2 regions of the Pseudomonas sp. SG20052 genome follow, and region 1 is predicted to be linked to the other one. Evidence: predicted binding sites of a transcription regulator. Region 1 holds the regulator's gene; the other holds the start of a gene.
The links. Region 1 encodes sigma-54, which starts transcription at its own class of promoters, with help from an activator protein. Its sites were predicted from a motif close to ANTGGCATNNANNTTGCTNT; they were not measured.
Positions count from the first base shown of each region.

Region 1 (4,190 bases):
CAAGAGCCGCCAGGTCGTGCGTGACGTCAGCCTGTCCATCGACAGCGGTCAAATCGTCGGCCTGCTAGGCCCTAACGGCGCCGGCAAGACCACCTGTTTCTACATGATCGTCGGCCTGGTGCAGGCCGATCAGGGTCGCGTGCTGATCGACGACCTGGACGTCAGCCACCAGCCAATGCACGGTCGTGCGAAGGCCGGTATCGGCTATCTTCCGCAAGAAGCGTCGATCTTCCGCAAACTCTCGGTCGCCGATAACATCATGGCCATCCTCGAGACCCGCAAGGAACTCGACAAGGCCGAGCGTCGCAAGGAACTGGAAAGCCTGCTGCAGGAATTCCACATCAGCCACATCCGCGACAACCTAGGCATGAGCCTGTCCGGTGGTGAACGTCGTCGGGTGGAAATCGCCCGGGCACTGGCCACCAACCCGAAATTCATCCTCCTCGACGAACCATTCGCCGGTGTGGACCCTATTTCGGTGGGCGACATCAAGCAGATCATCTACCACCTCAAGGCCAAAGGCATTGGCGTGCTGATCACTGACCACAACGTCCGTGAAACCCTGGATATCTGCGAAACCGCCTACATCGTCAACGATGGTCAACTGATCGCCGAAGGTGACTCCGCCACCATCCTGGCCAACGAACTGGTTAAGGAAGTGTATCTGGGCCATGAATTCCGCCTTTAAGCAGTAAGGTGTCTGGCTGATTGTCCGAGCGCTCGTCTCGATAAAAAATCAATACTTTTTTATTGTTACAGCGCTCTAGGCAAACGCTGCAGTTTCGGGCATATAATTTGCTTATGTTTGGCGCTCCGGCGCCCTGTAGTGGATGGCGCATGTGCGCCGGCGAATAAGGTGTTAAGCCCCTGCCATGAAACCATCGCTAGTCTTGAGAATGGGCCAGCAGCTGACGATGACACCGCAGCTGCAACAGGCCATCCGCCTGCTCCAATTGTCGACCCTGGACCTGCAACAGGAAATCCAGGAGGCCCTGGAGTCCAATCCGATGCTCGAACGCCAGGAAGAAGGCGACGACTTCGATAACGCCGACCCCTTGGCCGACAAAGCCGAACAGCTCCCCAACGCCGACATTTCGGAACCCTCCTACCAGGAAACCGCCCCGACGGTGGATAACCTCGAGGAAGGCGACTGGAACGAGCGCATTCCCAACGAGCTGCCCGTTGATACCGCGTGGGAAGACGTCTACCAGACCAGCGCCAGCAGCTTGCCGAGCAACGATGACGACGAGTGGGATTTCACCACCCGCACATCGGCCGGTGAAAGCCTGCAAAGCCATTTGTTGTGGCAACTGAACCTGGCACCGATGTCCGACACCGATCGTCTGATCGCCGTGACCCTGATCGACTGCATCAACAATCAGGGCTACCTGGACGAAACCCTCGAGGAAATTCTCGAGGCCTTCGATCCGGAACTGGACATCGAACTGGACGAGATCGAAGCCGTCCTGCACCGCATCCAGCAATTCGAACCGGCCGGCATTGGCGCCCGCAACCTGGGCGAATGCCTGCTGCTGCAATTGCGCCAACTGCCTGCCAAGACGCCTTGGCTGGCCGAAGCGAAACGCCTGGTCACCGACTACATCGACCTGCTCGGCAGCCGCGATTACAGCCAGCTGATGCGTCGCATGAAGCTCAAGGAAGATGAGCTGCGCCAGGTCATCGAGCTGGTGCAGAGCCTCAACCCGCGCCCGGGCTCGCAGATCGAGTCCAGTGAAGCCGAATATGTTGTCCCTGACGTGATCGTGCGCAAGGACAATGAGCGCTGGCTGGTCGAGCTGAACCAGGAATCGGTGCCACGGCTGCGGGTCAACGCCCAATACGCCGGTTTTGTGCGCCGCGCCGACACCAGCGCCGACAACACCTTCATGCGCAATCAGTTGCAAGAGGCCCGCTGGTTCATCAAGAGCCTGCAAAGCCGCAACGAAACCCTGATGAAAGTAGCCACTCAGATCGTCGAGCATCAGCGCGGCTTTCTTGAATACGGCGACGAAGCGATGAAGCCGCTGGTCCTGCATGACATCGCCGAAGCGGTGGGGATGCACGAGTCGACGATTTCACGGGTCACCACGCAAAAATTCATGCATACCCCTCGGGGCATATATGAACTGAAATACTTTTTCTCCAGCCACGTCAGCACCTCCGAAGGCGGTGAATGCTCGTCCACGGCGATCCGCGCGATCATCAAAAAACTGGTTGCTGCTGAAAATCAGAAAAAGCCGTTGAGTGACAGCAAGATCGCTGGTTTACTGGAGGCACAAGGCATTCAGGTGGCTCGCCGCACCGTCGCCAAGTACCGTGAATCCCTCGGGATCGCGCCTTCGAGCGAACGCAAGCGGTTGATGTAGAGCCACGCCACAGCGTTCCAGTGGCAGGCATTTCTGCCTGCCGCTTTATGCACTGGCAACGAAGGAGAAGCTGTATGCAAGTCAACATCAGTGGACACCAACTGGAAGTGACCGAACCTCTTCGCACCTACATCGGCGAAAAACTCGAACGATTAGAGAGGCATTTCGACAAGATCACCAACGTGCAGGTCACAATGACGGTCGAAAAGCTCAAGCAGAAAATCGAAGCCACGCTGCATATTCCCGGCAATGAAGTGGTCGCAAACGCGGAGCATACCGATATGTACGCGGCGATCGACGCACTGACCGACAAGCTGGATAAACAACTCAAAAAGCATAAGGAAAAGACCCAAAGCCTCCTCCAGGGCGCGACCGGTCGTTAACACTCCCAACCCATGATCCGACTTGAAAGCATCCTGACCCCCGGCCGTTCCCTCGTGAACGTGCCGGGCGGCAGTAAAAAGAAAGCCCTCGAGCAAATTGCCAACCTTATCCACAAAGAAGTGCCGGATCTGGAGATGCAAGATGTCTTCGAGGCTCTGATTGCCCGTGAAAAACTCGGCTCAACCGGTTTTGGCAACGGCATCGCCATTCCCCACTGCCGCCTGAAGGGCTGCACCTCGCCCATCAGCGCCCTGATGCACCTTGATGCACCCATTGATTTCGACGCCATCGACGGCGCCCCGGTCGACCTGCTGTTCGTTCTGCTGGTCCCGGAAGCCGCTACCGATGCGCACCTGGAGTTACTGCGCCAGATCGCCAGCATGCTCGACCGCAAGGAAGTGCGCGAAAAACTGCGCAGCGCCCCGAGCAATGAAGCCTTGTATCAGGTTGTCCTGGACGAGCAAAACGGTCATTAACCATGCGCTTGATCATCGTCAGTGGCCGATCCGGCTCAGGTAAAAGTACCGCACTCGATGTTCTCGAGGACAACGGCTACTACTGCATCGACAACCTGCCCGCCGGATTGCTGCCGGAACTGGCCGAGCGCGCGCTGATTCATACCGAGCTGGCACAACCGCTGGTCGCGGTATCCATCGATGCTCGCAACCTGCCTAGTCACCTGTCGCGGTTTCCGGAATTGCTTGAAGAAGTCCGCAGCCGGCATATCAAGTGTGATGTGCTGTACCTGGACGCCGACGAAGAAACGTTGCTCAAACGCTTCTCGGAAACCCGCCGCCGCCACCCACTGAGTACTGCCCACCGTTCGTTGGCGGAGGCGATTCAGGACGAAACCAGTTTGCTGGGGCCGATCGCCGATCTGGCGGACCTCAAGGTGAACACCACCAACCTGAACCTGTATCAGCTGCGCGATACCATCAAGCTGCGTCTGCTGAACCAGCCAGATAGCGGCACTGCGTTCCTGGTGGAATCTTTCGGGTTCAAGCGGGGCATGCCGGTTGATGCAGACCTGGTGTTCGACGTGCGCTGCCTGCCCAACCCTTACTGGAAGCCGGAATTGCGCGACCAATCAGGGCTTGATCAACCGGTGGCCGAATACCTGGCGGCACAACCGGACGTCGAAGAGATGTTCCAGGACATCTCCACTTACCTGCTCAAGTGGTTGCCGCGCTTTGCCGCCAGCAACCGCGCTTATGTCACCATTGCCATTGGCTGCACCGGCGGGCATCACCGCTCCGTCTACCTGACCGAACGTCTGGGCCAGGTCCTGCAACAATCCCTGAAGAACGTCCAGGTTCGCCACCGCGACCTCAGCTAAAGGATTCACATCGCGATGCCTGCTCGGGAAATTGAAATCATCAACAAGCTGGGCCTTCATGCCCGCGCTTCGGCAAAATTCGTTGGCGTTGCGGGTCAGTTCCC
Region 1 covers NZ_CP134498.1:1,086,320-1,090,509, reverse strand. Annotated here, with positions in the region: gene lptB (LPS export ABC transporter ATP-binding protein) at 1-688, shown strand, start outside; gene RHP74_RS04795 (RNA polymerase factor sigma-54) at 873-2,366, shown strand; gene hpf (ribosome hibernation-promoting factor, HPF/YfiA family) at 2,441-2,749, shown strand; gene ptsN (PTS IIA-like nitrogen regulatory protein PtsN) at 2,762-3,226, shown strand; gene rapZ (RNase adapter RapZ) at 3,229-4,086, shown strand; gene RHP74_RS04775 (HPr family phosphocarrier protein) at 4,102-4,190, shown strand, end outside.

Region 2 (4,190 bases), 650 kb from region 1:
GTCACGAAACGGGTTTGCGGCATAGGGCCGTCTTGAGCGTCAACCAGCAGCAGAACGGAGTCAACCATCGACATTACGCGTTCAACTTCGCCGCCGAAGTCGGCGTGGCCCGGGGTGTCCACGATGTTGATGTGGTAGCCGTTCCAGTTGATGGCGGTGTTTTTCGCCAGAATGGTAATACCGCGTTCTTTCTCCTGGTCGTTGGAGTCCATCACGCGCTCGTCGTTGAGCTCGTTGCGCTCCAGGGTGCCGGATTGACGCAAGAGTTTGTCTACCAGGGTGGTCTTACCATGGTCAACGTGAGCAATGATGGCGATGTTGCGTAGATTTTCGATCACTTGTGTATCTCGATCAGAGGATTCGGTGTGCTGACAAGTCTTGGCAGCGATTAACAGTAGAGTCCGGCAAAGCCGTTACAGCTTGACGGCGGCGTCGGGGGGCCGGTGACGCAGGCCACAGGCAAACAGCCCCGGGCACTTAGCTCGGTCGATAAACGCGCACATTGGCATGCCCCTCACTGAGCAAATGGTGGGCATGCAGGCGACTCATCACGCCTTTGTCGCAATACAGCAGGTACTGGCGAGTAGGGTCCAGTTCCTTGAAACGAGCGTTCAATGCATAAAACGGCATCGTTTGTACCTCAATGCCAGCAAGGCCCAGCGGGTCGTCTTCAGCGGCATCCGGGTGACGGATGTCGATGACGATCTGACCAGCCAACGCTTCGCTGACTTCTTCGATCTGCAAGTCCTGGCCCAATTCGTCGATCACGCGATCGATCGGCACCAGTTTGGCGTTCTCGAGCGCACGCTCAAGTACTGCCATGTCGAACTGTTGTTCTTCGTACTCCACGCGCGGACGCTTGGCGTGGGTCTTGGGGTTCACCGAGATGACCCCGCAATATTCCGGCATGTGCTTGGCGAAGTCGGCAGTACCGATTTCGTTGGCCAGGTCGATGATGTCCTGCTTGTGACTGGCGATCAGCGGACGCAAGACCAGCTTGTCGGTCACGCAGTCGATCACGGACAGGTTCGGCAGTGTCTGGCTCGACACCTGGGAAATCGCCTCGCCGGTAACCAGCGCTTCGATGTCCAGCCGATCGGCAATACGGGAAGCAGCGCGCAACATCATACGCTTCAAAACTACACCCATATGACTGTTATCGACTTTCCCGAGAATTTCTCCCAGTACTTCCTCGAATGGCACACTCACAAATAACACGCGTTGGGAGCTGCCGTACTTCTTCCAGATGAAGTGCGCGACTTCCATGACGCCCAGTTCATGGGCCCGCCCGCCCAGATTAAAGAAGCAGAAATGGCTCATCAGGCCGCGGCGCATGATCTGGTACGCAGCCACCGTGGAATCGAACCCACCCGACATCAGCACAAGCGTCTGTTCCAGGGCGCCCAGCGGATAACCGCCGATGCTGTTGTGCTGGCTGTGGATCACGAACAACCGTTTGTCGCGAATTTCGAGGCGGACTTCGATTTCCGGCTCTTTCAGCGAGATTCCCGCGGCGCCGCACTGACGACGCAGTTGGCTGCCGACGTATTTCTCGACGTCCATCGAACTGAATTCGTGCTTGCCGGCACGCTTGCAGCGCACCGAAAAGATCTTCCCGGCCAGCGCATCACCGAAGTGCTGCTTGCACTTGGCGACGATGTCGTCGAAGTCGCCCAGCGGGTATTCATCGACTTGCAGGAAATGCGCGATGCCCGGCATGCAGCTCAGGCGCTCGGTCATCTCCTTCAGGGCTTTGGGCTCGCTGACGCGGGTTTCCAGCTCGAGATTGTCCCACACACCGTTCACCACCACAGCCGGGTCCAGGTCGCGGAGCACGGTACGGATATTTTTGGCCAACTGGCGGATGAAACGCATCCGTACCGGGCGGCTCTTGATGGTGATCTCGGGGAAGACTTTTACGATTAATTTCATGAAAACAGCGCGCGCAGGCCCAGCCGAAAAAGGGGGGCGCGGATTATAGCGGAAATTGCTCAAGGTTTAACCAGTTAATGTGCAGAAGGTTTTGCGCGCACCAAAACAGGTCATTTGATGATTTTAACGCTACATTGTAGGGCGAGATTTTCCGCTTACAGACGCTTTGTGCCTTTATAAGCGTGATATTGGGGCAAAAAACCCATGCTGGGGCACTGGCATGCAATTTGCTCCCTTGTGAGGCAGGTTGCCTTGGCAGAGTATTCGCGCCGGCATCACCCACATTCTAAGGGCATCCACTACTAAGCCCGAAGCCACCCGGAGGACACTATGTCGAAGTCGGTTCAACTCATCAAAGATCATGACGTCAAGTGGATTGATCTGCGCTTCACGGACACCAAAGGCACTCAGCACCACGTGACCATGCCGGCTCGCGACGCGCTGGATGAAGCTTTCTTCGAAGAAGGCAAAATGTTCGACGGTTCCTCCATCGCTGGCTGGAAAGGCATCGAAGCCTCCGACATGATCCTGATGCCGGACGACAGCACTGCCGTTCTCGACCCGTTCACCGAAGAGCCGACCCTGATTCTGGTTTGCGACGTGATCGAGCCTTCGACCATGCAAGGCTACGACCGTGACCCACGTGCGATCGCCAAGCGTGCCGAGGAATACCTGAAGTCGACCGGTATCGGCGACACCGTATTCGTAGGTCCAGAGCCAGAATTCTTCATCTTCGACGAAGTGAAGTTCAAGTCCGACATCTCCGGTTCGATGTTCAAGATCTACTCCGAACAAGGTTCGTGGATGTCCGACCAGGACGTGGAAGGCGGCAACAAAGGCCACCGTCCAGGCGTCAAAGGCGGCTACTTCCCGGTTCCGCCGTTCGACCACGACCATGAAATCCGTACCTCCATGTGCAACGCCATGGAAGAGATGGGCCTGGTTATCGAAGTTCACCACCACGAAGTGGCCACTGCCGGCCAGAACGAAATCGGTGTGAAGTTCAACACCCTGGTGGCCAAGGCTGACGAAGTTCAGACCCTGAAGTACTGCGTACACAACGTGGCTGATGCCTACGGCCGCACCGCGACCTTCATGCCTAAGCCGCTGTACGGCGATAACGGTTCGGGTATGCACGTTCACCTGTCCATCGCCAAAGATGGCAAGAACACCTTCGCTGGCGAAGGCTATGCCGGCCTGTCCGACACCGCCCTGTACTTCATCGGCGGCATCATCAAGCACGGTAAGGCCCTGAACGGCTTCACCAACCCGTCGACCAACTCCTACAAGCGTCTGGTCCCAGGTTTCGAAGCGCCGGTAATGCTGGCCTACTCGGCTCGTAACCGTTCCGCTTCGATCCGTATTCCTTACGTGTCCAGCCCTCGCGCTCGCCGTATCGAAGCCCGCTTCCCGGATCCAGCAGCCAACCCGTACCTGGGCTTCGCTGCACTGTTGATGGCTGGCCTGGACGGCATCCAGAACAAGATCCACCCTGGCGACGCAGCTGACAAAAACCTGTACGACCTGCCGCCTGAAGAGGCGAAAGAGATCCCACAAGTTTGCGGCAGCCTGAAAGAAGCCCTGGAAGAGCTGGACAAAGGTCGCGCGTTCCTGACCAAAGGCGGCGTGTTCTCCGATGACTTCATCGACGCTTACATCGCTCTGAAAAGCGAAGAAGAAATCAAGGTCCGCACCTTCGTACACCCACTGGAATATGAGCTGTACTACAGCTGCTGATCCGGTAGCGCCTGCGCAAGCGGCGTGACAAGAAAGAGGCCTCCTTCGGGAGGTCTTTTTTATGCCCGCGATTCAACAAGCGCTGAAAAACCCTGTGGGAGTGAGACCGGCTTCCCGGCGATGGCATTGTTTCATTCAATATTGATGTTGGCTGATCCACCGTTATCGCGAGCAGGCTCACTCCTACAGGGTTTTGTTGTGTTTGGGAGATCCCTGTAAATCATGCCCGGATGTTTTTGAATTGGGTCAACCGCCACCCCTGACCTATGCTGCACCCCAACGCTTTTGTTTCTGGTCGATTTTATGGGTCGTGGTTTTCTTCTGATGTGGCTGCTGATCGCCCTGCCCGCCGCAGCGCAGATCTATAAGTACACTGACGCCTCCGGCAACACCGCCTACAGCAATCAGCCACCCGATGGCGTCAAGACGCAGCCGGTCGAGTTGCCACCGCTCAACAGCGTTGCGCCTCAGGCACCTCCCGCGCCCGCTGCCGAAGCCAGCAACCGCGAGCCGCCGCGCAG
Region 2 covers NZ_CP134498.1:434,637-438,826, reverse strand. Annotated here, with positions in the region: gene typA (translational GTPase TypA) at 1-338, opposite strand, end outside; gene thiI (tRNA uracil 4-sulfurtransferase ThiI) at 478-1,932, opposite strand; gene glnA (glutamate--ammonia ligase) at 2,263-3,669, shown strand; gene RHP74_RS02080 (DUF4124 domain-containing protein) at 3,973-4,190, shown strand, end outside.
Region 2: glnA (glutamate--ammonia ligase) is a predicted target of sigma-54. The motif match lies at 2,147-2,166, and genes of this name have one in related genera.